Regions from separate parts of the Psychrobacillus sp. FSL W7-1493 genome, predicted to be linked through region 2. Evidence: predicted binding sites of a transcription regulator. Region 2 holds the regulator's gene; the other holds the start of a gene.
What was found. The regulator NrdR, encoded in region 2, represses ribonucleotide reductase genes. The targets are predictions, from matches to a motif close to AACACNATATATNGTGTT.

Region 1: MKX96_RS09075 (vitamin B12-dependent ribonucleotide reductase) is a predicted target of NrdR. The motif match lies at 2,589-2,606, and genes of this name have one in related genera.

The regions. Positions count from the first base shown of each region.
Region 1 is NZ_JBBOSB010000001.1:1,783,866-1,796,128, reverse strand. It holds gene MKX96_RS09075 (vitamin B12-dependent ribonucleotide reductase) at 1-2,527, opposite strand, end outside; gene MKX96_RS09070 (lipoate--protein ligase family protein) at 2,686-3,522, opposite strand; gene MKX96_RS09065 (rhodanese-like domain-containing protein) at 3,626-4,009, shown strand; gene MKX96_RS09060 (ATP-binding protein) at 4,083-5,345, shown strand; gene MKX96_RS09055 (alpha/beta fold hydrolase) at 5,590-6,378, opposite strand; gene MKX96_RS09050 (ABC transporter permease subunit) at 6,333-8,288, opposite strand; gene MKX96_RS09045 (suppressor of fused domain protein) at 8,572-9,234, opposite strand; gene MKX96_RS09040 (NUDIX hydrolase) at 9,431-9,997, opposite strand; gene MKX96_RS09035 (hypothetical protein) at 10,375-10,869, opposite strand; gene gcvPB (aminomethyl-transferring glycine dehydrogenase subunit GcvPB) at 11,273-12,263, opposite strand, start outside.
Region 2 is NZ_JBBOSB010000001.1:1,455,980-1,468,242, reverse strand. It holds gene MKX96_RS07450 (DUF1294 domain-containing protein) at 524-808, opposite strand; gene rplT (50S ribosomal protein L20) at 1,042-1,401, opposite strand; gene rpmI (50S ribosomal protein L35) at 1,449-1,649, opposite strand; gene infC (translation initiation factor IF-3) at 1,680-2,201, opposite strand; gene thrS (threonine--tRNA ligase) at 2,501-4,429, opposite strand; T-box leader at 4,723-4,949, opposite strand; gene dnaI (primosomal protein DnaI) at 5,000-5,941, opposite strand; gene MKX96_RS07420 (replication initiation and membrane attachment family protein) at 5,951-7,306, opposite strand; gene nrdR (transcriptional regulator NrdR) at 7,337-7,801, opposite strand; gene speD (adenosylmethionine decarboxylase) at 7,920-8,303, opposite strand; gene MKX96_RS07405 (glyceraldehyde-3-phosphate dehydrogenase) at 8,601-9,605, opposite strand; gene coaE (dephospho-CoA kinase) at 9,730-10,317, opposite strand; gene mutM (bifunctional DNA-formamidopyrimidine glycosylase/DNA-(apurinic or apyrimidinic site) lyase) at 10,331-11,206, opposite strand; gene polA (DNA polymerase I) at 11,219-12,263, opposite strand, start outside.

The DNA of each region.
Region 1 (12,263 bases), 330 kb from region 2:
TGTTGCATCCGCCCATTTCCTCTACCGTTCCTTTACGGCAGACAGGACAGGTATTACCAACCTCTGAACCGATTGTAACGTTAGTAGAACGTATATCTTGAATCGTATCAATTAATACGATTGGACGTTTTTCCATCACTTTTTCTTCCTTCACCGTATCATCGTTTACAGTGTTTTCTTCCGCCTTAAGGGTAAGAACTTGGGAGTCACGGCTTCCATCCACATATACTGTTCCGCCTTTTGCTCCACCATTATATAGACGTTCGTAAACACCTTCTACTTGTTCTACTGTATATCCTCGAGGAGCATTTACAGTCTTCGAAATAGAGCTATCAATCCAACGTTGAATGATACATTGTACGTCTGCATGGGCTTCTGGTGGCAATTCCATTGCGGTTACAAACCAATTAGGTAATTCATCTTCTTTGGTATCCGGATTTGCATCCAAGTATTCTTGTACAATATCCGCTTTTACCTCGATAAATTTACCTAAACGACCACTACGGTAATACGTAAATGAATAATAAGGTTCTAAACCAGTAGAAACTCCAACCATAGTACCCGTGGATCCAGTAGGTGCAACAGTCAATAAGTGAGAATTGCGGATACCTTTTTCAAGTACAGCTTCACGAATCTCCTGTGGCATTGTTTGCATAAATCCAGTTTCCGTAAATGCCTTACGAAGTCTGTTCGTTTCCTCTTCTGTTTCTCCAGTCAAGAACGGGAAGCTACCTCTTTCGTTTGCTAGGTCTGCAGATGTTTCGTACGCAGCTATAGCAATCGTCTTGAAGATTTCATCAACAAGAAGATTTCCTTCCTCAGAGCCGTATTCTTTTTGGCAATAGATTAAAAGGTCAGCTAATCCCATGACACCTAGACCTACACGTCTTTCACCAAGTGCTTGAACTTTATTTTCCTCTAAGAAATAAGGCGTAGCATCGATTACGTTATCTTGCATACGAACTCCCACACGAACAGTTTCTTTTAATGCTTCAAAATCAACTGTTTTTGTATCTTTGTTAGCAAACTGAGCTAGGTTGACTGCTGCAAGGTTACATACTGAATACGGAGCAAGTGGCTGCTCTCCACATGGGTTTGTTGCAACAACCTTTTGACCATATGCAGTTGCATTTGTTTTTTCGTTAGCATTATCGATAAAGAATACGCCTGGCTCAGCAGAGTAAGTTGCACAAATATTGATTAAGTTCCACAATTCTTTCGCTTTCACTGTGCGATATGTACGAACCTTGTAGCCCATACGCTCCCACTCACGAACATCACCAATTTTGTGCCAATTTTCGTTATAAAAAGCCATCTCTTCTTCTGTATAAGTTTCTGTTGCAGGGAAGCGAAGAGCGAAGTCTTCATCTTTTTCTACAGCTTTCATGAAATCCTCAGTTAAAGTTACAGAAATATTCGCTCCTGTTAAAAACTCCGGATTGTGAACAGAAAAAGTTCCGCCATCTCTTAGTTTCGTTTGAGCATCGCGTATGATTTCATCGCTAAATCCACCTAAACCAGGGATGTGTTGGTAGTTTACAATTCCTTGGTACATTGCTTCCTCTTGTGCAGTTAGCGGCTTAAACTTAAGCTTGTCCTTTGCAAGTTGTTTGATTGTTTCATCATTTGTGTTCTCAATCAAGAAGCGAAGAATACGTGGGTTTTGCATTTTAGAAATGATAAACTCTGCGATGTCTGGATGCCAGTCTGCAAGCATAATCATTTGAGCACCGCGTCTTGAACCGCCTTGTTCAACTAGGTGCGTCAGCTTAGCAATGTCATCTAACCAAGAAACCGAACCTGAAGACTTACCATTAACTCCTCGAGCTAAAGTATTACGAGGACGTAATGTAGATCCGTTTGTTCCAACTCCACCACCACGACTCATGATCTCCATCACTTGTTTTCGATGATCACTGATGCCTTCACGTGAGTCAGCAACAAAAGGCATAACGTAACAATTAAAGTAAGTTACATCTGTACCTGTACCTGCTCCATATAGCACTCGTCCAGCTGGGATAAATTTTAGCGATACTAATTGCTGATAGAACTTTTCGAACCATTCTGCTCTTTTTTCTTCTGTCACTTCAACAGAAGCTAGTCCAGTCGCATTACGCTTAGCAATTTGCTCATAGAAAACCTCCAAAGGTTTTTCAATAACACTTAAAGGACGGCGTACGATTCCTGATTTAACTTTAGTACTATCATCGATTGCACTACGATAATCTTCCTCGATTAAAACTTCTGCCGTTTTATCTTCCTGGTTAATGGATACAATATAACCAAGACCTCGTGCAGGAAATTTAGGGTCTTCTTTCACCGTTAATACGACAAAATCCCCTACTTTTAGTGTTTTCTTTTCGGTATCCTTGAATGAATATCGATCAATCATCACCAAACGTGACACACCTTTGTGTGTTAGATTCATATCTTCTGTTATTGGATGTACTTGAGGAAATAATTCGATATCGTGATTTAATTCTTTTACATTTAATTTTATTTGAGATTCATTTGTAGTAGTTACCAATTCTTTTCCTCCTTTCTACAACTCGTATTGACACAAGATGTAGTAGTTTCATTTATCATACGGCACTACATATAGAGGTGTAAAGCAATTTAGTTCTTCAAATTAATTTTTAAGTATTAATTCCTATACCTCATATTCTCCATATGTCTTTCATACTTTTATTTTTTAAAATTCCAGGCGTCATTTGCATAACGCCGTCTTTCCAGCATTTTCACGTATTCATTTTGTTCATTATTTAAATGAAATGGCACCAATTCAATGTTTAAGGCTTCCGAAAATCCCTTTTTAAAAGCACCCTTACATATGTCTATTGGTATCGATTTTTGTAATAATTTGTTTATAGCAACAGCTTTTTGATTAATGCTATTTTTCACTTTTTCCCGGACTTCATCGGAAGAAAATTTGAAAGTCTGCACAAGTTTTTCATCATCTAAGTCTAAAAGAATTGCACCATGCTGAAGTATAACACCCTTTTGTCTAGTTTGAGCACTTCCAGCTACTTTCCTGCCTTCTACTACGAGCTCATACCAGCTTGGTGTGTCAAAGCAAACAGCAGTTTTCGGACTTTTTAAGGCTTGTAGTTTATCTGGAGTATTAGGAATAGAAAAATAAGCCTCTAATCCCAGACTTTGAAATCCCTTTAATAGTCCTTCACTGATCACTCGATAAGCTTCTGTCACTGTTGCTGGCATATCTGGATAGTTTTCCGAAACAATCACGCTATATGTAAGTTCATGTTCATGAAGAACTCCTCGTCCTCCCGTCGGTCTGCGGACAAATCCTAAACCGAGCCTTTTAACTGCTTCCATATCTATCTCTTTTTCTACCGATTGAAAGTAACCAATCGATAGAGTTGCAGGATTCCATTCATAGAATCGAATCACTGGTGGAATCAACCCTTCACTATGCCAATCTAAAAGGGCCTCGTCAAGCGCCATATTATAGGACGGGGCGCACGGACCTGAATCAATAAAATACCATTTTGTCTTTTTCAAACTTTCTCCCCCCTAACAACGCTATTCATTTTACCAAAATGATTGAATTGTATCTAGCAAATCTTTTATAATAGATAATGGAAGTATAGAAAGGGGAAAGACCGTGTTAGAGACTCTTTATATTATTATAGCAATATTGGTCGTATTATTAGTTTATGCAGGAATTTCAGCATACCGACTAAAGAAAACAGTTACAAACCTTACGCAGGAGCAATTCATCGAGGGCTATCGTAAAGCTCAATTAATCGATGTACGCGAGCCTAAAGAATTTGATGGTGGCCATATCCTTGGAGCAAGAAATATTCCTTCCTCACAGTTAAGACAACGCCACAAAGAAATTCGCCCAGACAAACCAGTATATCTGTATTGTCAAAATGGTGCAAGAAGTGGACGTGCAGCTATGTTCTTAAAGAAAAAAGGTCATACGCAACTTAACCAGTTACAAGGCGGCTTTAAGGGCTGGACCGGCAAAATCAAATCTAAATAGTATAACATAAGGTTCTTCTTAACAAGAGGAACCTTTTTTGTTTAGAGCTTACACTAAGGGGGCATGAACTACTATGAAAGTATTATTTTCCCATGAAGAACAATTTCGGGAGATTCATCCAAGTTATGAGGATTTTGCTATTCTGACAAGACGAATCACTAATCTTTTAAATGAGGAACAGGCAGGCAACTGGCAAATAGTCAACATTGACAATCAATTTAATCAATTAGATACTAGTCTAATCGAAATGATGGAACATCAATTGATTCCTTATAAAATTTTAGCAAATATTTACGACACTAAGCCTTTAAGTAAAATCTCCAGTAAATCTTTACTTTCCATGGAAAACCATTTGGAAATTGTGAGTACATTTGAAAATACACTTGTTTTGTTTCCAGATTATCAAGTAGCTATCACAATGGCATTTAACTACTCTGAAGGAAACTCTTGGCCGGAATACTTCTTCTTTTCAACTTCACCTAAAGCTGCCCTATTCTTTTTAGAAGAGATAAATGAAAAGCTTCGTGAGCTTCTTATGCAGTCTGTTACTTTTTTAGTAGACACAGAGCACGGGGTGCAACGAAGAAAATATAGTGAACAAGCAGTTGTTCCACGAGAAGAAGTTTTACTAGAGAATCATATTAAACAAGATATTTTTCGTTCAATCGATGAATTTTTCAAAGAGGATGGACATTTTTTCAAGGATTATGGCCTTCCCTACAAAAGAGGGATATTACTATATGGTTCCCCTGGTAATGGAAAGACTACATTAGTTAAATCTATAACCGGATCTACTAATGCCCCCGTTGTGTATTGGCAAATCACTGAGTTCACAGGAAGTCACTCCATCCAAGAGGTTTTTGGAATTGTTTCTAGATTAGCCCCAGCTATTCTGGTGATTGAGGACATTGACTCGATGCCCGAGTATACAAGATCTGTCTTTTTAAACACATTAGACGGAACACAATCTAGAGAGGGTCTATTTATCATTGGAACAACTAACTACCCACAGAAGATTGATCCAGCATTAATTAACCGTGCCGGAAGATTCGATCGTGCATATGAGATTCCTTCACCACCCCAACAAGTGAGAGAAAATTATTTACGTAAGCTTGATATAAAGAAGATTCTTCTTGACCACGTCTTAGTAGATATAGCTAAACGATCAAAAGGCTTATCCGTTTCTCAACTAAACGAGCTGTACATGTCCATTGCACTAAACTGGCATTATGATGGTAAGCTGGAATACGAAACACGGATCGACGAGCTGATTAAACAAAATAAACGAACCATAAAAAATGACTGGGAAGAAGACAATCATTCTATTGGTTTTTAGAAAAAGCAAAACACTCCTAACACTAAAAAAGGGAGTGTTTTGCTTTTTTTAAGATAACATTTAAGGTAAAAAGCATACGACAATTAAATTTTAACTTAAAAAAATATTGAGTTTCTTCTATATATTAGAAGAATTTTGCGTTAATAAAAATTCTGAATAGTAGTTGGGATGCAATGAAACATTCTAACAGTCATTCTTCTTACTAGATTACGTGATTCCTGGTTAAAGAAGCTCCATTATTAGTTCAACATTTCGTTATTACTTTAGTGTTCAGAAGTAGTCCTGCACCTTCTAACCAGTTTTCTAATATATCATTAAAAAACTCTGGAGCTGCTAATGGAATTCCATGACCAATACCAGTGATAGTAATTGCCTGAGCCCTGTCTTGCTTGCATAAAAGGTCAATTGCTGAACTTTTCATCACTTTTCTTTCTTTCTCGCCTACTGTTATTAAAAGCCTTGCTTTTACGTCAGAGTAGGAATCTGGTACTTGAAAAGACATATTCTCTTCTAGAACCATTGTCAATGTATCTAAAGACATTCGATTGCTATCTTTAAAGTATTTTTCAAAAAGGCTTGGACCAATATACAATTGTTTAGCTTGTAGCTTGGAAAAGAATCTATATTTTATCAAAGGATATGTTAACTTTATAGTAGGTTTAACCATTTCCTTTCCAAATGGTACTTTTCTTACGAGAGCACTGTTAATCATTGCATAATCGATTAAATTGGGAGACTGACTAAGCATCTGAATCGCAATTTGGGCACCAAGTGAAAATCCCACGACTATTATCTTTTTATCTTCTTTTTTTCCCTCAAGTAAGTGTAAGAGTTGAAATGCGCAATCTTTAATAGAGACAAAATCAGTCTCCCTACTACGACCATGCCCTGGGAGATCAGGTACTATACAATGATATTTTTCTTTAAAGTACTGAACCTGTTCGTCCCACATCCAACCTCCGACCCCGCCGCCATGTAGAAAGAAAATTATTTGTTCATTTTGTTCGCCATCTTCCTTGTAATATAAAGCCATTTAAACTCCCGCCGTTTCTTTTGTATACCTAACTGCATTTGTTTTTCTGTGAAGCCCTCTGCTATCTTCTGAAAGCTAAAGATAAGCAGCATAAATATAGCTAATGGTGGTAGAATCAGCCATAGTTGTCTCGTTAAAAATACTTCCTTTGCAATAGATATCATTCCAGATAATTCGTAAATGACTGGAGAGAGTCTAGCACTATCTGGAAAGCTTATCGCTCCACCGACAAAAATAGATAAAACCCCTAAATGTACTAGTGTTTGAAGTACTTGTACTACATGCTGAGACCAATATAACCAAAGCTTTCTTCCTATTTGTGGGTTGATATGCTTCAGAATAACCCATATTAATGACCCGCCCATTACAGCAGAACTTTGCACATATTCTTTTTTTATTGCCTCATTCATTTCATTCCCTATAAGACTAGTAGTTATGGGGAGGACTAACACGGACATGATCAAAACTTGGATGAAAAGCCTTTCTCCTAAGCTTGTTTCTAAGCCACTTGTTGAAATAGTTAAAATTGGTAAAAGTAATATAAACATTAATAATGTTAAAGGTAAAAAGTGCATACCATCGGCGATACTATTTATTACCTTCCTCCATCTTTCGTTCAGAAAGAACGCATATAGAATTCCTAGTAAATATCCGCCGCCTACTCTGATCGTAGCGATTAACACAGTCATACCAATTGTATATTTTGTTCCAACAAGCAGTTGCTGAAGAATAGAATATCCATATGGATCTGTACCAAAAATAATACTACTAGATGGAGGAAGTGGTGGCCTACCGATAAGCCTACAGTTCTCACCATATAAAAAATTTACCTGCTCTACATAGTCATGAAAGATAAAATAATAGGCGATGGACACACTGAATAGTCCAACAATTATTAATGCAGGAATTGTTATATCCAGACGTTGTCTGGAGAATATATTGAAGCTCCGTGTATGTGCCTTATTTTTGTATCGAAAAATTGCTTTCCACTGCAGTCGATCTAAGAGTGGCACTCGTAACCCTTCAAATATAACGCTTTTTTCCTGTCGACCCCTTTTAACCAGATTTTCAACAACCGAATAGAATAGAAAAAATGGTATGAATATCGATAGTAATATGAAAGTAATACCCTTTGGACTAAAATCATTCGTTAAATAGTGTAGAATCCCTTCTATCCCAAAAAGATACTCTACTATGAACAAGGAGGACAAAGTGAGCCAGACGATTGATTTTGATTGAAAGAAGACACTCTGCAGAACATTACGGGTACAGTGCTTAATCAGCACCTCGAGATTAGAAAGCCCCTTGGATCTAGCAAGCTCTACATATGGCTGGTCCAGCTCTTGTTTAAATAAAAGCACCAATAATTTATAAAACAAAATGGCTGGCATCACCGATAGGCAAATGATAGGAGCCGCATAAACCCTTTCTCCTCCTAAGCTATAAAAAGAAAGGAGTCGTAAACCTGTCATCGTATACAGTTGTACTACGGCTAATTGAATAAGAAATATGTATGCAAAATCAGGAATCGCACTTAGTATATTTGCAAATCGTAGTAAAAGCTTTTGGACCGGACCATTTGAAATAGTCGTAAAAATAGCTAATATAAATGAAATGAAAAAGGAAAACACAAAAGAGACTATCAATATAGTCATAGAATAGAAATAAGGACCCTTCAAGTATTCCGATATGCTAATCGGAATAATCTCCATTGTTTGCATTACGAGATAGCTAAGATGCCATTCAGATGGTAAAAACAAACTTTTACATACCTCAAAAATTGTTCGTAAATAGAAAGAAAAGTCAAAGAGGCTACCTACTTGAAACAAAACGATGGGAACGCAGCTAATTAAAATAATCCCAATAATACCTAAAAGAAATTTACCTAATATATTAATCCATCTGTGCATATTGTTCCCCCTAGGTAGACCTCTTCTATCGCTCTCTAAGGGTATACGAACCTATTTAGGTAAAAGTTTCAAAAATGTTAAATATTTGTTTCTTAATCATAAATTATCTTTTTCCTCTTTGATTTTGGAGGATGCAATTCCGTTGGGTAACTGATAAAACACCTCCAGTCGCTGTCGCTCGTAAGCTTGTAGCATCTTAACATTCTCATCCCACTGGAATCCTCTCTTACTTACCTCTACAAACAATAAGAAAATGTTGGTGTTTTTTGTAGTTGACGTTATATCAAATATACGACTGAGTTCTTTTCATATCAGTAATGAAATAAGGGTTATCTTTCTTCATTCTCTCAGAAAGAAGCACTACCTTACTTGGATCCTCTATTAAACTCTCTAATTCCCTCTGGGTGATTCCAACCAATTGAAGGAAGTCAACTCTACCATGGAGGCTATCCACCCCTGAGACCTCTGGGTCACCCAAAACAAGTAACGCTGTAATTGCAGAGTCTACTCCAATATGGATAGAACCCCCATTGCCAGCAACATACTGAAACGGCTCAAAAGGTTTTTTCTGCGTATATGTATAGTTGGCAAGATTAGAAAGCATGGATACCGCCCATAAACAATCCTCTACATTTTCCTCTGCCAATTTTATTGTCATTTCATATCCCCAACCACTCCATTTACCCCCAAATGATTGATCATTCACATATAAGTCGGTCATCCCATAAGTCACCATATGCTTGTACCCATTAGGTGACTGATAAATACTATATCCATCAATATATTGGTCTCCACCTAACCAAGCACGAGCATGTAAATCTGTCCCAAAATGAGCCGGCTCTTGATTCGGATACAACTCCTCAAAGACTCTATCTATTACATCCCATCCTGGTGACCAATCCTCTTGTTCCGCTGCTCGCTTTTTATACTCTTCTAGGTTCATCATAATATCTTCCTTTCGCCTTTACCTTTTATTAATGCTACGAAAAAATAGCAAATTAGTTTCAAATATAGGAGATTCTATTTCCTTCACCAACAATAAGAAAATCAAGACCTATTACTTTAGCTCAATAAAAAAGAGTTTACTCCTTCTGGAAGTAAAGCACCCAAAGTTTAAGTGTATAGTTTGGCAAACATCCTTATTATTTTATAATGAATAAACCTGAATGTTCTTTTAACAATTTTGAAAGAAACAATAGTTGAGGAAAAGGTGTTAAAACCAAATCTCTATTTATATTTCCTTTTAAGATCGCTTTTCCATTTTGTTTCATAAAATCAATTAAAGTAATTTTATTATTACAGATAAAATGAACATCTTTTGGAGTTAGTAGTAGAAGTCCATTCGTTTCTGAAGAGGGATTTGGTTCATTCTCAGAGTAGGAAAGATACATAATTGATAAAGATTCCTTTTCATTTCCTATAACTAAAATTGGAGCTATTTCCTCGCCTAGCTTTATTATGGCAGGCTTATTTCCCCACTCACTTATATGATATGTTACTGGAGAATTTAGTGGAGTTATTTTCATTGAAGCCTCTTCAAAAACTTCACGTCTAGCTGTCTGTAATGCGGTTTCTTCAAATTCTTTATGACCTCCGAGTCTAACTACCCCAAGTCTATCTGCCTCTTTTGTAGGACCTACCTGAAAAATAAACAACCCCCGATATAAAACGTAAGCACCTGATGTTTTTACATTTTGATTAATATTAATGTTAATCACTACTCCCCTTATAATTACATGATTGATAAGAATCCTAATCCTCCATGTTTATTCTCTACTCGTATTTCCTATTTCAATAATCCGAGACTTTAAAATAACAAGAAAAAGAATTCACTCTTCCTTGAAGTAACGCATCTGTTAGGGAAATCCATACTTTAGGCTCACTATTCAGTAGTATTCTTTAAAATCCCAAAATTCATAATAAGCAATATAGCTACAATTCCAATTCCATTTTTATGATATTACACAATATTAACTCCACGTTTCACATTCCTATTTTTATTCTTGGAACAAATTTAACTTATTCAACACAAATGCAAAAAACCTTTAATGGATTATTTCACTAACGCACCGGTTAATTGAATAAGTTAGTGGATATTTATGTAGAAAAAATAGCTTACCTTTCCTTCTTCCCAGTTTGCTAAGACTTGGAATATAACTTTCCCTTTGAGCTGTGAAAGATCTAATTCCTCATAAGTCCCAGTTATATTATGTTCCGATTCCCAAATTATGAACTGATAATCGATTGGAGATCTTTCAAATTTTAGTGTAACTTCTGAATTGGAATCTACTTTCGTTACCTTATCAATATTCCCTAAACTTGGTGGCGGCATAGTTTCTGTCTCTATGGCAGCCATGGAGCCTTCATTTTCGTCGTAATAACTCCAAGAGTAACCGAGTAAAAATGTTCTAATAGCCTCTTCGCCAATCGAGATTGTTAAAGTTGGGGGTGATTTGGATGTCATTTTATTTTCTACTGTACCTTTGTCATTATGAAGGTTTTCAATTCTTTCTTCCTTACTCGAACATCCCATTATGAGTGTATTAAGCAACAAGAAATAAACTACTATCTTGACTTTCAATTAGATCCCTCCCCCCTTTCTTTATCAGTCGATACAAATATCCAAAAGTTACATATGTTATTCTTAAGCTATTCAAAATCAAAAACAAAATCCTTCTATTACTAACCGACGACGATATTTTAATAAAAAAAAGCTTTACCCTTTCTTGATGTAAAGCATCCATTAATTGAATAAAGAATTTCAATTTAACTTCGAAACTGATCGCAAATATAATTTATTTTTAAACTAATCTATAAGACTTCCACTAATCTTTATACTGCATTAATGATAAAACGTACTTTTTAAACAGATGTCAGATGTAGCCTATTAGCCTACATGTCACCACCATACCATTTAAAACAATTAACCTTCCTTTTAACATAGCCATAGAAAAAAGTGCGACCCTTAAGGATCGCACTTTTCATTATGCTTTAGTGTATCGCAGTACTGGCTTACGTGCAGCTTTTGTTTCGTCTAAACGATTGATCACTGTTGTATGTGGTGCATTTTGAACGATTTCTGGGTTTTCTTCAACCTCTTTAGCAATTTGAATCATTGCATCACAGAATGCATCTAACGTTTCTTTGGATTCTGTTTCAGTAGGCTCAATCATCATGCCTTCTTCTACGTTCAATGGGAAGTAGATTGTTGGTGGATGATAACCAAAGTCTAACAGACGCTTAGCCATATCTAATGTACGAACGCCTAATTTCTTTTGACGACGTCCACTTAATACGAATTCATGCTTACAATGACGGTTGTATGGAAGGTCGTAATAAGCTTCCAAGCGTCTCATCATATAGTTAGCATTTAACACAGCGTATTCTGTTACTGCCTTTAGACCATCTGGGCCCATAGAACGAATATATGTGTACGCACGCACATTGATACCAAAGTTACCGTAGAACGGTTTCACTCGGCCAATAGATTGTGGACGGTTATAGTCAAACGTATATTTATTATCTTCTTTTACAAGAACTGGACTTGGAAGGAAGGGAATCAGATCCGCTTTCACTCCAACTGGTCCAGAACCCGGACCTCCACCACCATGAGGGCCAGTAAACGTCTTATGCAAGTTTAAATGAACACAGTCAAAGCCCATATCTCCTGGTCGCGCTTTAGACATAACGGCATTTAAGTTGGCACCATCGTAATAAAGCTTACCGCCTACCCCGTGAATGATTTCTGCTAGCTCTAGGATATGTTCTTCAAATAAACCTAACGTGTTTGGGTTAGTAAGCATCAAGGCAGCTGTATCAGGCCCAGCAACACGACGTAGATCTTCTAAGTCTACTAAGCCGTCCTCATTAGACTTAACAGTAATAGTTTCGAATCCAGCTACTGTTGCAGATGCTGGATTTGTACCATGCGCAGAGTCAGGTACGATTACCTTCGTGCGCTGTGTATCCCCATTC
Region 2 (12,263 bases):
TAAATAAGAAAGTAGAATTGATTTCAGCTATGGCGACGTCTTCTCTATCTCACTACTTGCGTTGCCGCTAATTGCTGCAATCTATAGATAAATTATATATTAATTTAATTAAAAATTCATATTTTTGTAAAAACCTATATCTCTATTTATACTTTTCTACCAGCTCTTTGCTCTTTTTTTCTGGTTTTTATTATTTTTTTCAAATAAAAAAAGAGCCTAACAATCTAGGCTCGTTCCAAGGCTTCTATTCATTTCTTACACTCAAAGGAATAATCACTTGTTAAGTTATTATGTATTACCAAAGTCGAAGCTCCCCCAGTTTTAGTGCAACCGCTGGTGAGTAAGTTAATTTCCTTTGTATGAAAATAACTAGACGTAACAATTATTAAAAGGAGTCCTGTTATAGTCACTCCTATTAGACCAATCATTGGTAGCAAATACTTATTGTATTTAGTCATCATCTCAGTCCTCTCATTAAGTTCATACGAATTACCCTTCGGAATTATGCTTTCTACTACTGAGACTAGAATATTATGGGACTATTATCTGTCAGTAACCAGACAATTAGAAAGACATACACGATCAATAGCATAAGAAAACCTACACGAAAGCTAGTATGCAATGTTTTATGACGAAATAGCTGCATCCCTAAATACGCACCTATTCCTCCACCAAAGATTGCGAAAGTCCATAATGTTTTTTCCGATATTCTTTGTCCCCTTTTCTTTGCTTGGGACTTATCATAGCCCATCAAAAGGAACGCTGACACCGACATTAATAAAATAAAAATAAGAATCACATTAACCATAATAATCCTCCTTAGAAAAGCATAAGCCCCTATCTCTGCCCCGACAGGCAAATGGGGAAAAGCGAGGAGGCAGCTCTCCAGCCACCGCAGCTTTTATCCATTTGACCCCGAGGGGCAAGGGGCTGAAGCTAGACAATATGAAAAGCATAAGCCCCTATCTCTGCCCCGACAGGCAAACTAAATTAGATTGTAAAAAAAGGCTGATAGAAAATCTATCAGCCTTTTCATCTAACTTATTTGTTGATTGCTTTTTTTGCTAAATCAGCAATTTGTGTAAATGCTGCTGCATCAGTTACAGCTAATTCAGCTAACATTTTACGGTTTACTTCGATTTCAGCTAATTTCAATCCGTGCATTAAACGGCTGTAAGAAAGTCCGTTCATACGAGCTGCCGCATTGATACGTGTGATCCATAGTTTACGGAATTCACGTTTCTTTTGACGACGGTCACGGTATGCATACATTAAAGATTTCATAACCTGTTGGTTTGCTACTTTATATAATGTATGTTTAGAACCGTAATAACCTTTAGCTAATTTTAATACCTTTTTACGACGCTTGCGCGTCACTGTTCCGCCTTTTACGCGTGGCATGTTCATTACCTCCTGCTATTCTTTCGAATAATTTGATTTCGTTTAAATTATTTCATGTAAGTAAGTAAAGTTTTGATACGTTTGTAATCGCCTGAAGAAGCTACTTTAGTTTTACGTAGTTTACGTTTAGCTTTAGTAGATTTGTTAGCGAATAAGTGGCTTCCAAAAGCACGGTCATGTTTTAATTTACCTGTACCCGTTTTTTTGAAACGCTTTGCAGCTCCACGGTGAGTTTTCATTTTCGGCATGTCGAATTCCTCCTAAACAATTGTACTCTATTACTGTTTTTCGTTCTTCGGTGCAAGCACCAAGAACATACTGCGTCCGTCCATTTTCGGTTTTGACTCGATAGTGGATACTTCCGCACAAGCTTCTGCAAATCTATCTAAAACTCGTTGTCCGATCTCTTTATGAGTAATGGCACGACCTTTAAAGCGAATAGATGCTTTCACTTTGTCTCCTTTTTCAAGGAACTTGATCGCGTTTTTCAATTTCGTTTGGAAATCATGCTCATCGATAGTCGGGCTCAAGCGAACCTCTTTCATTACGATAACTTTTTGATTTTTACGAACTTCACGATCTTTCTTTTGCTGCTCAAATTTGAATTTACCATAGTCCATGATACGAGCGACCGGTGGCTTGGCTTGAGGAGCCACAAGGACAAGATCCAAATTTACACGACCTGCTATTTCAAGTGCTTCGTTACGTGTTTTTAAACCTAATTGATCACCATTTTGATCAATAACGCGTAGTTCGCGTGCTCGAATGCCATCGTTCACATACATGTCTTTGCTAATAATGATCCACCTCCAGATAGTGTCGCGAATACATGGTTTGGGCATAAATTCCGTAGAAACGAATCAGTCACGCCGTTTTCGATCCAATAAAAAAGCGAGCAGACATCTGTTAATGTCTGCCCGCCGATATGAGAAATATGTAGCAACTACATATTACAGTCGATCGTGTGCTTACCAGTCAACAACCAATGTGTCGAGCAGGTGAGAAGCGGGCAGCCTCTTCTTATACCACAAACTTGTATTCAATAACCTAAATAACTATACCATCCACAAAACTATTTGTCAACAATATAATTATATAATTAGTTGTGTGCTACTTCTTCTTGCAAACGAGCTAAAAATTCGTCGAAAGGAATACTTTCGGATTTTTGCTCTCCATATTTACGAACGTTTACATTACCTGATTCTAACTCTTTATCTCCTAGCACTAGCATATAAGGAATCTTTTGCATTTGTGCTTCGCGAATCTTGTAGCCAAGCTTTTCTTCGCGGTCATCCATTTCTACACGGAACCCACCTGCAACTAATTGCTCTTCAATTTGCTTAGCATACTCGAAATGTACTTCATTAGAAACTGGAATAATCTCAACTTGTACTGGTGCCAACCAAGTTGGGAAAGCTCCTTTGTATTCTTCGATTAGGAATGCAACAAAACGTTCCATAGTAGAAACTACTCCACGGTGAATAACGACAGGACGATGCGGTTTTCCATCTTCTCCTACATATGTTAGATCAAAGCGCTCTGGTAGTAAGAAGTCTAATTGAACTGTTGATAATGTTTCTTCCTTACCAATAGCAGTTTTCACTTGAACATCTAGTTTTGGACCGTAGAATGCTGCTTCGTCTTCTGCTTCAATATAATCTAATCCTAATTCATCCATAGCTTCTTTTAGCATACTTTGAGCTTTTTCCCACATTACATCGTCGTCAAAGTACTTTTCTTTATTGTTAGGGTCTCTGTAAGATAAACGGAATGAGTAATCTTTCAAGTCAAAGTCTTTATAGACAGAGATGATTAATTCAACAACCTTTTGGAATTCCAATTTAATTTGATCTGGACGTACAAATAAATGGGCATCGTTCAAAGTCATCCCACGTACACGTTGAAGTCCTGATACTGCTCCAGACATTTCATAGCGGTGCATTGTTCCTAGCTCCGCGATTCGTAGAGGAAGGTTACGATAAGAATGCATACCGTTTTTGAATATCATCATATGGTGCGGACAGTTCATTGGACGCAATACTAGTGTTTCATTGTCCATCTCCATAGGAGGGAACATAGAGTCTTGGTAATGCTCCCAATGTCCTGATGTCTCATAAAGTTCTTTAGACCCTAAAACTGGTGTGTAAACGTGTTTGTAACCAAGCTTTAGCTCCTTGTCTACAATATAACGCTCAATTACGCGTCGGATAGTTGCACCGTTTGGTAACCATAGAGGCAAACCTTGTCCAACCTTTAAAGAGTTAGTGAAAAGCTCTAGCTCCTTACCAATTTTACGATGGTCACGTTCTTTTGCCTCTTCCAACATTTTAAGATGCGCTTGAAGGTCCTCTTTTTTAAAGAATGCAGTTCCGTAAATACGTTGAAGCATTTTATTGTCACTGTTACCTCTCCAGTATGCTCCTGCAATGCTTAACAGTTTAAACTCTTTTAGCTTTCCTGTAGAAGGAACATGAACACCACGGCAAAGGTCAAAGAAATCTCCTTGCTCGTAAATCGAAACTTGTTCTCCAGCTGGTATCGCTTCAAGAAGCTCTACTTTATACTCATCATCCTGAAACTTTTCAAAAGCTTCTTCGCGAGAAACGTCATGACGAATAATTTCGATGTTTTCATTAATAATTTTTTTCATTTCTTTTTCTATTAACGGTAAGTCATCAGCTGTAATTGGCTCTGGTGAGTCAATATCATAGTAGAAACCATTTTCAATGACTGGTCCGATTCCTAGCTTTACATCTTTAAATAGACGCTTTACTGCTTGTGCCAGTAAGTGAGCTGAACTATGACGCAGAATTTCTAACGCTTCATCTGACTCGGGAGTAATAATCGCAATCTCTCCATCCTCAGTAATTGGTGTTTTAAGATCGATCAGCTGACCGCTTAATTTACCTGCTAAAGCTTTTTTTCGAAGCCCTGGACTAATAGATTGTGCTATTTCTTCTGTAGTTGTTGATGAAGGAAACTCTTTTACTGCTCCATCTGGAAATTGTAATTTAATAACATCTGCCACGTTGAACACTCCTTAATAATTTTTAGATTAAGTATTAGCCTAAGACTGCTCTTCCCTAGAGCAGATTAGTTGGTTTAGGTAAGACGATTCATTATTTTTAGACAAAACAAGAAAAGCGGAGGCGCCTGTATCTGCCCCGACAGGCAAATGGGGAAAAGCGAGGAGGTAGTTCCTCAGCCACCACAGCTTTTATCCATTTGACCCCGAGGGGCAAGGCGGTGGAGCTAGACATCAATTGATTCACATGTTCAGAATTTTTTAATTTCCTAAACAACAAAAAAACCCCGTCCCGGTAAAGGGACGAGGTTTAAATCGTGGTTCCACCCTTCTTCTATCTATACGAATATAGACGAAGCTTTGCATCGGTTAACGGACCGGTGACCGGCAAGCTGCTACTACAATTTCACAGCTGCTGCTCGGAGGTGGTAAATCGATTGCCGGTGCTTAAGAAGCTTTCAGCCAAGGCTTCTCTCTCTAAAAAGTCGTACAAACTGATCATTATCCTCTTCAACGCATCTACTTGTTCTTATGAAAATGATTATACGCCACGACTTTAGCATTTGCAAGTAGTTATTTATGCTCTCTCCAGTTCTTCCCTTGAAGAGCAACTGGGATAGTCAGCGCCTTGATCCGTTCCATAATACGTCCTGCTTTTACTACCTCTTTTTCTCCTCGTTGAGTATAAGAAAGATGATGCTGTAATTCATCATAGTTAAAGTTAGAAGACATAAAGGTTGGAAGCTGTTCTGACATCCTGTAGTGGAGAATAGTTCCTATAATTTCATCACGAGTCCAGCTAGACATTGTTTCTGCACCAATATCGTCTAGCATAAGCACAGGTGCTTTTTTTACAAACTCTACTTTTTCAGGAAGAGATTGATCTTGTATAGCCTGTTTCATTTCGCGAAGAAATTCAGGGACGTATACAACTACTGAATGAATATGTCTAGCTGCTAGTTCATTTGCTAGTGCGCCCAATAAGTAGGACTTACCGACTCCAAACTTCCCGTAAATATAAAGTCCTTTTGCAGGCAATTTATTTGTTCTTTCCCATTCATTTAAGAAGTCCTTAGCAGCTCGAACTGCTACAACACGGCTATCATCTTGTAAGTCTAAGCTTGAGAGACTAGCCTCCATAACCTCTTTAGGCATATGAATACTGTCTATCATAGAGGTCACTTTTTTACGCTCATCCTCTATAACCCCTCGTTTACACCTTACATACTCAACATCTATTAGGCTCCGGTCTAACACTAGCTTCGGCTCATAGCCCTTCATAAAATTCGCACATTCGTCTAAGGAAGGACAGCCCTTGCAATCGTGAGACTGTGATTTATATTCATATAACTTACTCAAGCTCCGATTAATTACCTGTTTAGATATTACATCTGAGTTTTCCTCTATAAATGCTTGTATATTCGGTTCCTCTAATACTTCCTGCTGCAACTCATCCAATCGAGAAGTAAATTCAGGAGTGACTACTCTTTTGAGCGTTTCATTAATCCGTTCCATTTCCTTCACCTACCTTTTCATCATTCCTAGTTCTTCTAATAGCTTTTGCCTTTCAGCATCTATATCTTGTATGCCATTTGTCTCTTTTCCTGTAAGCTTTAACTCGTCATCTTTTTTATAAAACCAATCTGGCACCTTTTCTTCTCTAGTCGGTTTTTTCGAATATGTCTTTTGCTTAGATCCTTCGCTTTTCCATTTCATGTACTGCTCATGCTCGTTTCTTGCTAATTCCATAGCTTCCTTAGCTGTTTTAACGTCCTTGCGCATCCAGTGAGAAGCAATCTTTTCTGCATAATTCTTCGTCAGCTTCATGTCTGTACGAAGAAGCACATATTGTAACAGGACATTAACTACCCCGATAGGCATTTTATAATGCGTGACAAAATAATTGGCTAACTGAACGTCTGCAAGTATAGGTTCTTTCCCATTAGCAATATCCTTCAAGACCTTTGCAGGAGCAGTCGTTTCCAAATATTGAATCAGCTCTTCTTCTTTGGTTAGTTTCTTTTCATCTGTTTGTACTACTTTCGAAGCTGGTTCTATTTTTTGAATAACTGGGGCAGTGCGAGAGACCGTTAACTTATAATACTCTGCACAAGCTTTTTTCAATCTAGCATCCGAAAGACGAAGTTCATCATTCAAAGCTAGAATAACGACCTTTTGCATTTCTACTGGCGATAGATTATACAAAAATGCAAGCTTTGCAATTACTTCCTTAGCTTCTGTTGTCATGGCAGACTTCGGAACCAGTTGCTCAGATAGACCATCTTGTAGCAAGGAGAAATCGAAATCCTCGTAATAGAAAGGTACAGAACTATTTCGTGTCTTTGACTGGAAATTTTCTTCCGTTGATGCAGGTAAACCTGTTTTAGTAGTTGGTTTAAAAACATCCACAAAGGTTCTTGAGACGTCTGTATACTCATGTTGCCAGTTAGACGTTTGAATGTAACGGCTTCTAAGCTGTTTATATGCACTTTCTCCAATTTTGTTTAGTAGGAACATGGATAACAAAGGATCCTTTAGAAAAGATTCCGCATCTAGAGGAGCTTCAAGTTCATAGCAGAAGCTGCGTCCATCTCCATTGGGCTTTTGCCATGTGCGCAGCAGGCCAATTGCTTCTAGTGCTATTCTCGCTTGAAAAACTTTTCCCAATGATAAACCAAGGACATTTAATAAATGATAATGTGTCCATTGGTTTTCACTTTGCATTTCTCCATCAGCCCATAACGTCAAATAAAGGCTCATGCTTTCTGCTCCGACTAGTGGCTGATAAAATAACGTCAGCAGCTGACGATCATAGTCAGAAAAAGAATACGGCAAGCGAATCATATATGTATCTGTCGAGTGTAGCTCCTTATATAACATCACTTGTTTACCTACTCCTTAAATAATTGCTTATAATGAAGGATTCTTTTTTAAGATTTCCTTTAACTCATCAATGAAAACATTTATGTCTTTAAACTGGCGATATACAGAAGCGAATCTTACATAGGCAACCTCATCAATCTCAGCAAGCTTGTCCATGACCTTTTCGCCAACTTCCTCTGATTTAACTTCAGAGTTACCTGTTCTTCTTAGTTCCTTTTCAATATAAAACACAACTTCCTCTAATTGGTCAAGTGCAACAGGTCTCTTCTCACATGCACGTATTAACCCTCGCAATATTTTCTCTCGGCTGAATTCTTCTCGAGATCCATCTTTCTTTACGACAATTAAAGGAGTTTCCTCTACCTTTTCAAAGGTCGTGAAGCGAAACCCACAATCCTCACACTCTCTCCTTCTTCTAATTGCCTTATTATCATCTATCGGTCTGGAATCGACCACTTTAGTGCCATTAAATTGGCATGCTGGGCATTTCATAGAACCTCTCCTAAACGTTTGCTTTAATTTTGTATACCTATTATAACAACTTTTCCTCATAAAATCGAAAAAGCAGAGGAATAAATTCCTCTGCTCACTCAGTTTTGTTCATGTTTCATTACACTTGAACTGTCATGCGTTCTTTAGGTGCCTTGACTGGACCCATTCCACGTGGCATTTCGAGCGTTTCGCGTGTTCCAGCATTAAGAGCATCTGCAATATAGTTAGCCGCGATTGATGGATCTAAATCACCACAAGTATACACATCAATGCTTGCATAACCGTGCTCTGGAAAGCTGTGAATCGTTAAATGCGACTCGGAAATTATAACGACTCCACTTACACCTTGTGGTGCAAATTTGTGAAATGCAACTTCTCTAACTTCTGCACCTGATTTTAGTGCAGCATCAACAAATGTTTGTTCGATAAATTGCATATCGTTAAGTTTGTCGAAATCGCACTCCCATAGTTCTGCAATAATGTGACGTCCCATTGTCTCCAATGTCCGTTTCCCCCTTTGATAAGTTTTATTTTTAACATCAAAGTTGACTACCACGGGGGAAAGTTAGTCCTAAGAGGTCCTAACCCTTTAAGTAGTCTATGTACTAGAAGTACACGATTTCCATTATAAAACATATTAACTAATAGTGCAATATAAAAAAACCTCTTTCTAGTAATACTAGAAAGAGGTAGGCATTATGTTAATATTAGGAAAAACACTCATTAGTAAAGCATAATGTCAGACTCAATTAAATTAAATTAAATTAAATTAAATTAAATAAAATAAGTTATTACGATATTACAATCCACTTGCAACTTTTTTAGCTAAGTCTACCACTCTTGCTGAATAACCCCATTCATTATCATACCAAGCAAGTACTTTAACTTTTGTTTTACCCATTACCATAGTAGTCAGTCCATCTACAGTACTAGAATTAGTAGTTGTATTGAAATCAATCGAAACCAATGGCTCATGAGTAATTCCCAAAATGCCCTTCATAGAGCCCTCGGCTGCTTTTTGGAACGCAGCATTTACTTCTTCCGCTGTCACTTCTTGTTGAACATCCACAACTAAATCTACTAAAGAAACATTAGGAGTAGGAACGCGTAAAGCCATTCCATGAATCTTTCCTTCTAGCTCTGGCAATACAAGTGAAAGGGCTTTCGCTGCACCGGTCGAAGTAGGAATAATAGATTGCCCACAAGAACGCGCACGTCTTAAATCTTTATGGGGGTTATCTAAATTATTTTGGTCATTTGTATAGGCATGAACTGTAGTCATTAAACCGTTTTCAATACCAAAGGCATCGTTTAATACTTTTACTACTGGTGCCAAACAATTAGTTGTACAGCTTGCATTTGAGATGATTTGGTGATTTACTACGTCTAGCTTTTCATCATTTACACCAATGACAATCGTTGCATCCTCATTTTTGGCAGGTGCTGTAATAACGACCTTCTTAGCCCCAGCTTTTATGTGACCTGATGCTTTTTCTCCATCATTGAATTTACCAGTAGATTCAATTACGATATCCACATTCAATTCTTTCCATGGAAGTTTTTCTGGCTCACGCTCGTTTACGATCTGTACATGTTTACCATTTACGATTAGAGCATTATCTCCAATCTCAATTTCTCCAGAGAAAGTTCCATGTGTAGAATCATATCTTATTAGGTGAGCTAAAGTTTCTAATGGGTATCTAGCATTAATAGCTACTACATTAAGTTCCTCTTGTACGATTGCTTGGCGAAATACCATTCTTCCGATTCTTCCAAAACCATTGATTGCAATTGAAGCTGACATATAATAAGTCCTCCTATAACGTGTGATACTTTTTCTTTTATAATCATGCATTAGTATAACACAATTTTAGAATTATGTAGCCTTAAAATACCCTGTTTTTAAATTCGTTATTTTCAAATAATTATTACTTCCAAGCTCTAAGAATTTTTTCTAGCTGCTCCCTAGTTGACTCCAAAGTACCATTATTATAAATGACAGCATCTGCGCCCTTCTCCTTAATAGACAAAGGCAACTGAGATTGAATTCTTGCTTTTGCTTCCTCTTTGGAATAATTATTTCTAGCCATTAGCCTGTTCAGTTGAGTTTCTTCTGATACAGTAACGACAATAATTTTATCCACGTAAGATTGGAGCTTACTTTCAAAAAGCAATGGGATATCCATTATAATAACCGGATGACCTGCTAGTAACATTTCCTCTTTTTGTCTCATCATTTCCGCTCGAATGGCCGGATGCATAATATCATTCAACTGTTTTCTTTGGGCGGGTGAAGAAAAAATTATTTCACCTAGCTTCGGACGATTTAGTTCACCATCCGCATTAAGTATCTCGTCTCCAAAAACCTCCGTTATTGCCTGAAGAGCATCTGTTCCTTTTTCCACAACGATTCTTGCTACAAGATCTGCATCAATAATGGGATATCCCATTTCTTTCAGCATATTTGACACCGTACTTTTGCCGCTAGCGATACTTCCAGTCAATCCAATGATCATGATGAATCCTCCGTTACTTTTGGCACGAACCACAATAGGTAGATGTTCGGCCAGCTATTGTTTTTTGCTTGGTAGCCTTCCCACAGATTGGGCAGCTTTTTTTGCTATACATTTGTAATCTATGCTGCATCGTTCCTGCTCCACCATTAATAGAGCGATAATCTGAAATAGTACTTCCACCATTTTCAATGCTGTCTAACAGTACTGTCACTATTTCCTGAAACAGTTGAATTTTTCTTGCTTTACTTATTCTTTTTACTGTCCGGGCAGGATGTATTCTAAGATTAAATAATGCCTCTGTGGCATATATATTGCCACAGCCCGAAACGACATGACCATCCATGATGAACTCCTTGATAGCTTTGTTTTCATAGCGCGGCAAGAGACTCATCTGTAGAAAATGCTCTAATGCTCCATCGTCAAAAGGCTCGGGAGCCATCAAAAGTAAAGGTGGGTAGTCTGCTTCGGTTTCTAGCAGACGTAGCTCGCCAAAGCGACGTATGTCCGCATATACAAGCATTTCTCCTTCTTCAAAATGAAGAGTAACATGACTATGCTTTTTAAACTTTTCCTCTATGATGTCATCCAAGGTCCTTACATAGAACCAAGCACCAGACATGCCCAAATGCGAAACGAGTAGAAATGGTTCTCCATATTGGTTTTTCAAATGAAAATAAATATATTTCGAGCGCCGTTCAATTCGAGCGATCACCATACCAGGAAGAGCAGCCTGGAATGACTCCACGTCTGCTCCCTTGATAATAGCTTCCTTTCCAACTTGCTTTGATTTTATGATGGTTGGAGAAACATCCACTGATTGAATCAATTTACCTGTGACAACAGGCTGAAGTCCTCGAACAACACCTTCCACCTCTGGTAATTCTGGCATACATAAAACTCCTTACTTTGTATCGTACCAAGATGATCCAAACGCATACTCCACTTTAAGAGGAACGTTTAGCTCAATCGCAGATTCCATTACCTCAGGAACGATTTTCTCAAGCAGTGCAATCTCTTCTGGAGGAGCCTCGAATATTAGCTCATCATGCACTTGAAGAAGCATCTTGGTTTGCATGTTTTCTTTTTTAAGTCGTGCTGCCATATCAATCATCGCTTTTTTAATGATATCTGCTGCGCTTCCTTGTATAGGCGTATTCATAGCTGTGCGTTCAGCAAAGCTTCTCAGATTAAAATTAGAGCTAGTTATTTCCGGCAAATATCTTCTACGGTTCAAAATGGTCGTAACGAAACCTTTTTGCTTAGCTGTTTGAATACTGTCATCCATATATTCCTTTACTCCAGGGAAGCTTTTCAAATACTTCTCGATAAATATAGCAGCTTCTTTACGAGTAATATCTAAGCTTTGAGATAGACCGTAATCACTAATTCCATAAACAATACCAAAGTTAACTGCTTTTGCTGCACGGCGCATATTAGAATCAACAGCGTCTGCCTCTACATGGAATACATCCATAGCGGTTTTAGTATGGATATCCATATTATTCTTAAAGGCTTCCATCAGGTTTGCATCCTCTGCCATATGTGCAAGCACCCGTAGCTCTATTTGAGAATAATCAGCTGCAAACATAACCCATTCAGGATTACTTGGTACAAACGCTTTACGAATTTTTCTGCCTTCTTCAAGACGGATAGGAATATTTTGCAAGTTAGGATTGATAGAGCTTAAGCGCCCTGTTGTTGTTAGAGCCTGCTGGTATCTAGTATGAATTTTCCCGTCACTCTCATGGATTTCTTTTAAAAGTCCTTCGATATAGGTTGAATTTAACTTCCCTAATTGACGGTACATTAGAATCTGTTCAATAATTTCATGCTCACTAGCTAGTTTCTCTAACACATCGGCTGCTGTAGAATAGCCAGTCTTCGTTTTCTTAATAGGTGGCAGTCCTAGCTTTTCAAAAAGAATGACGCCAAGCTGCTTTGGAGAA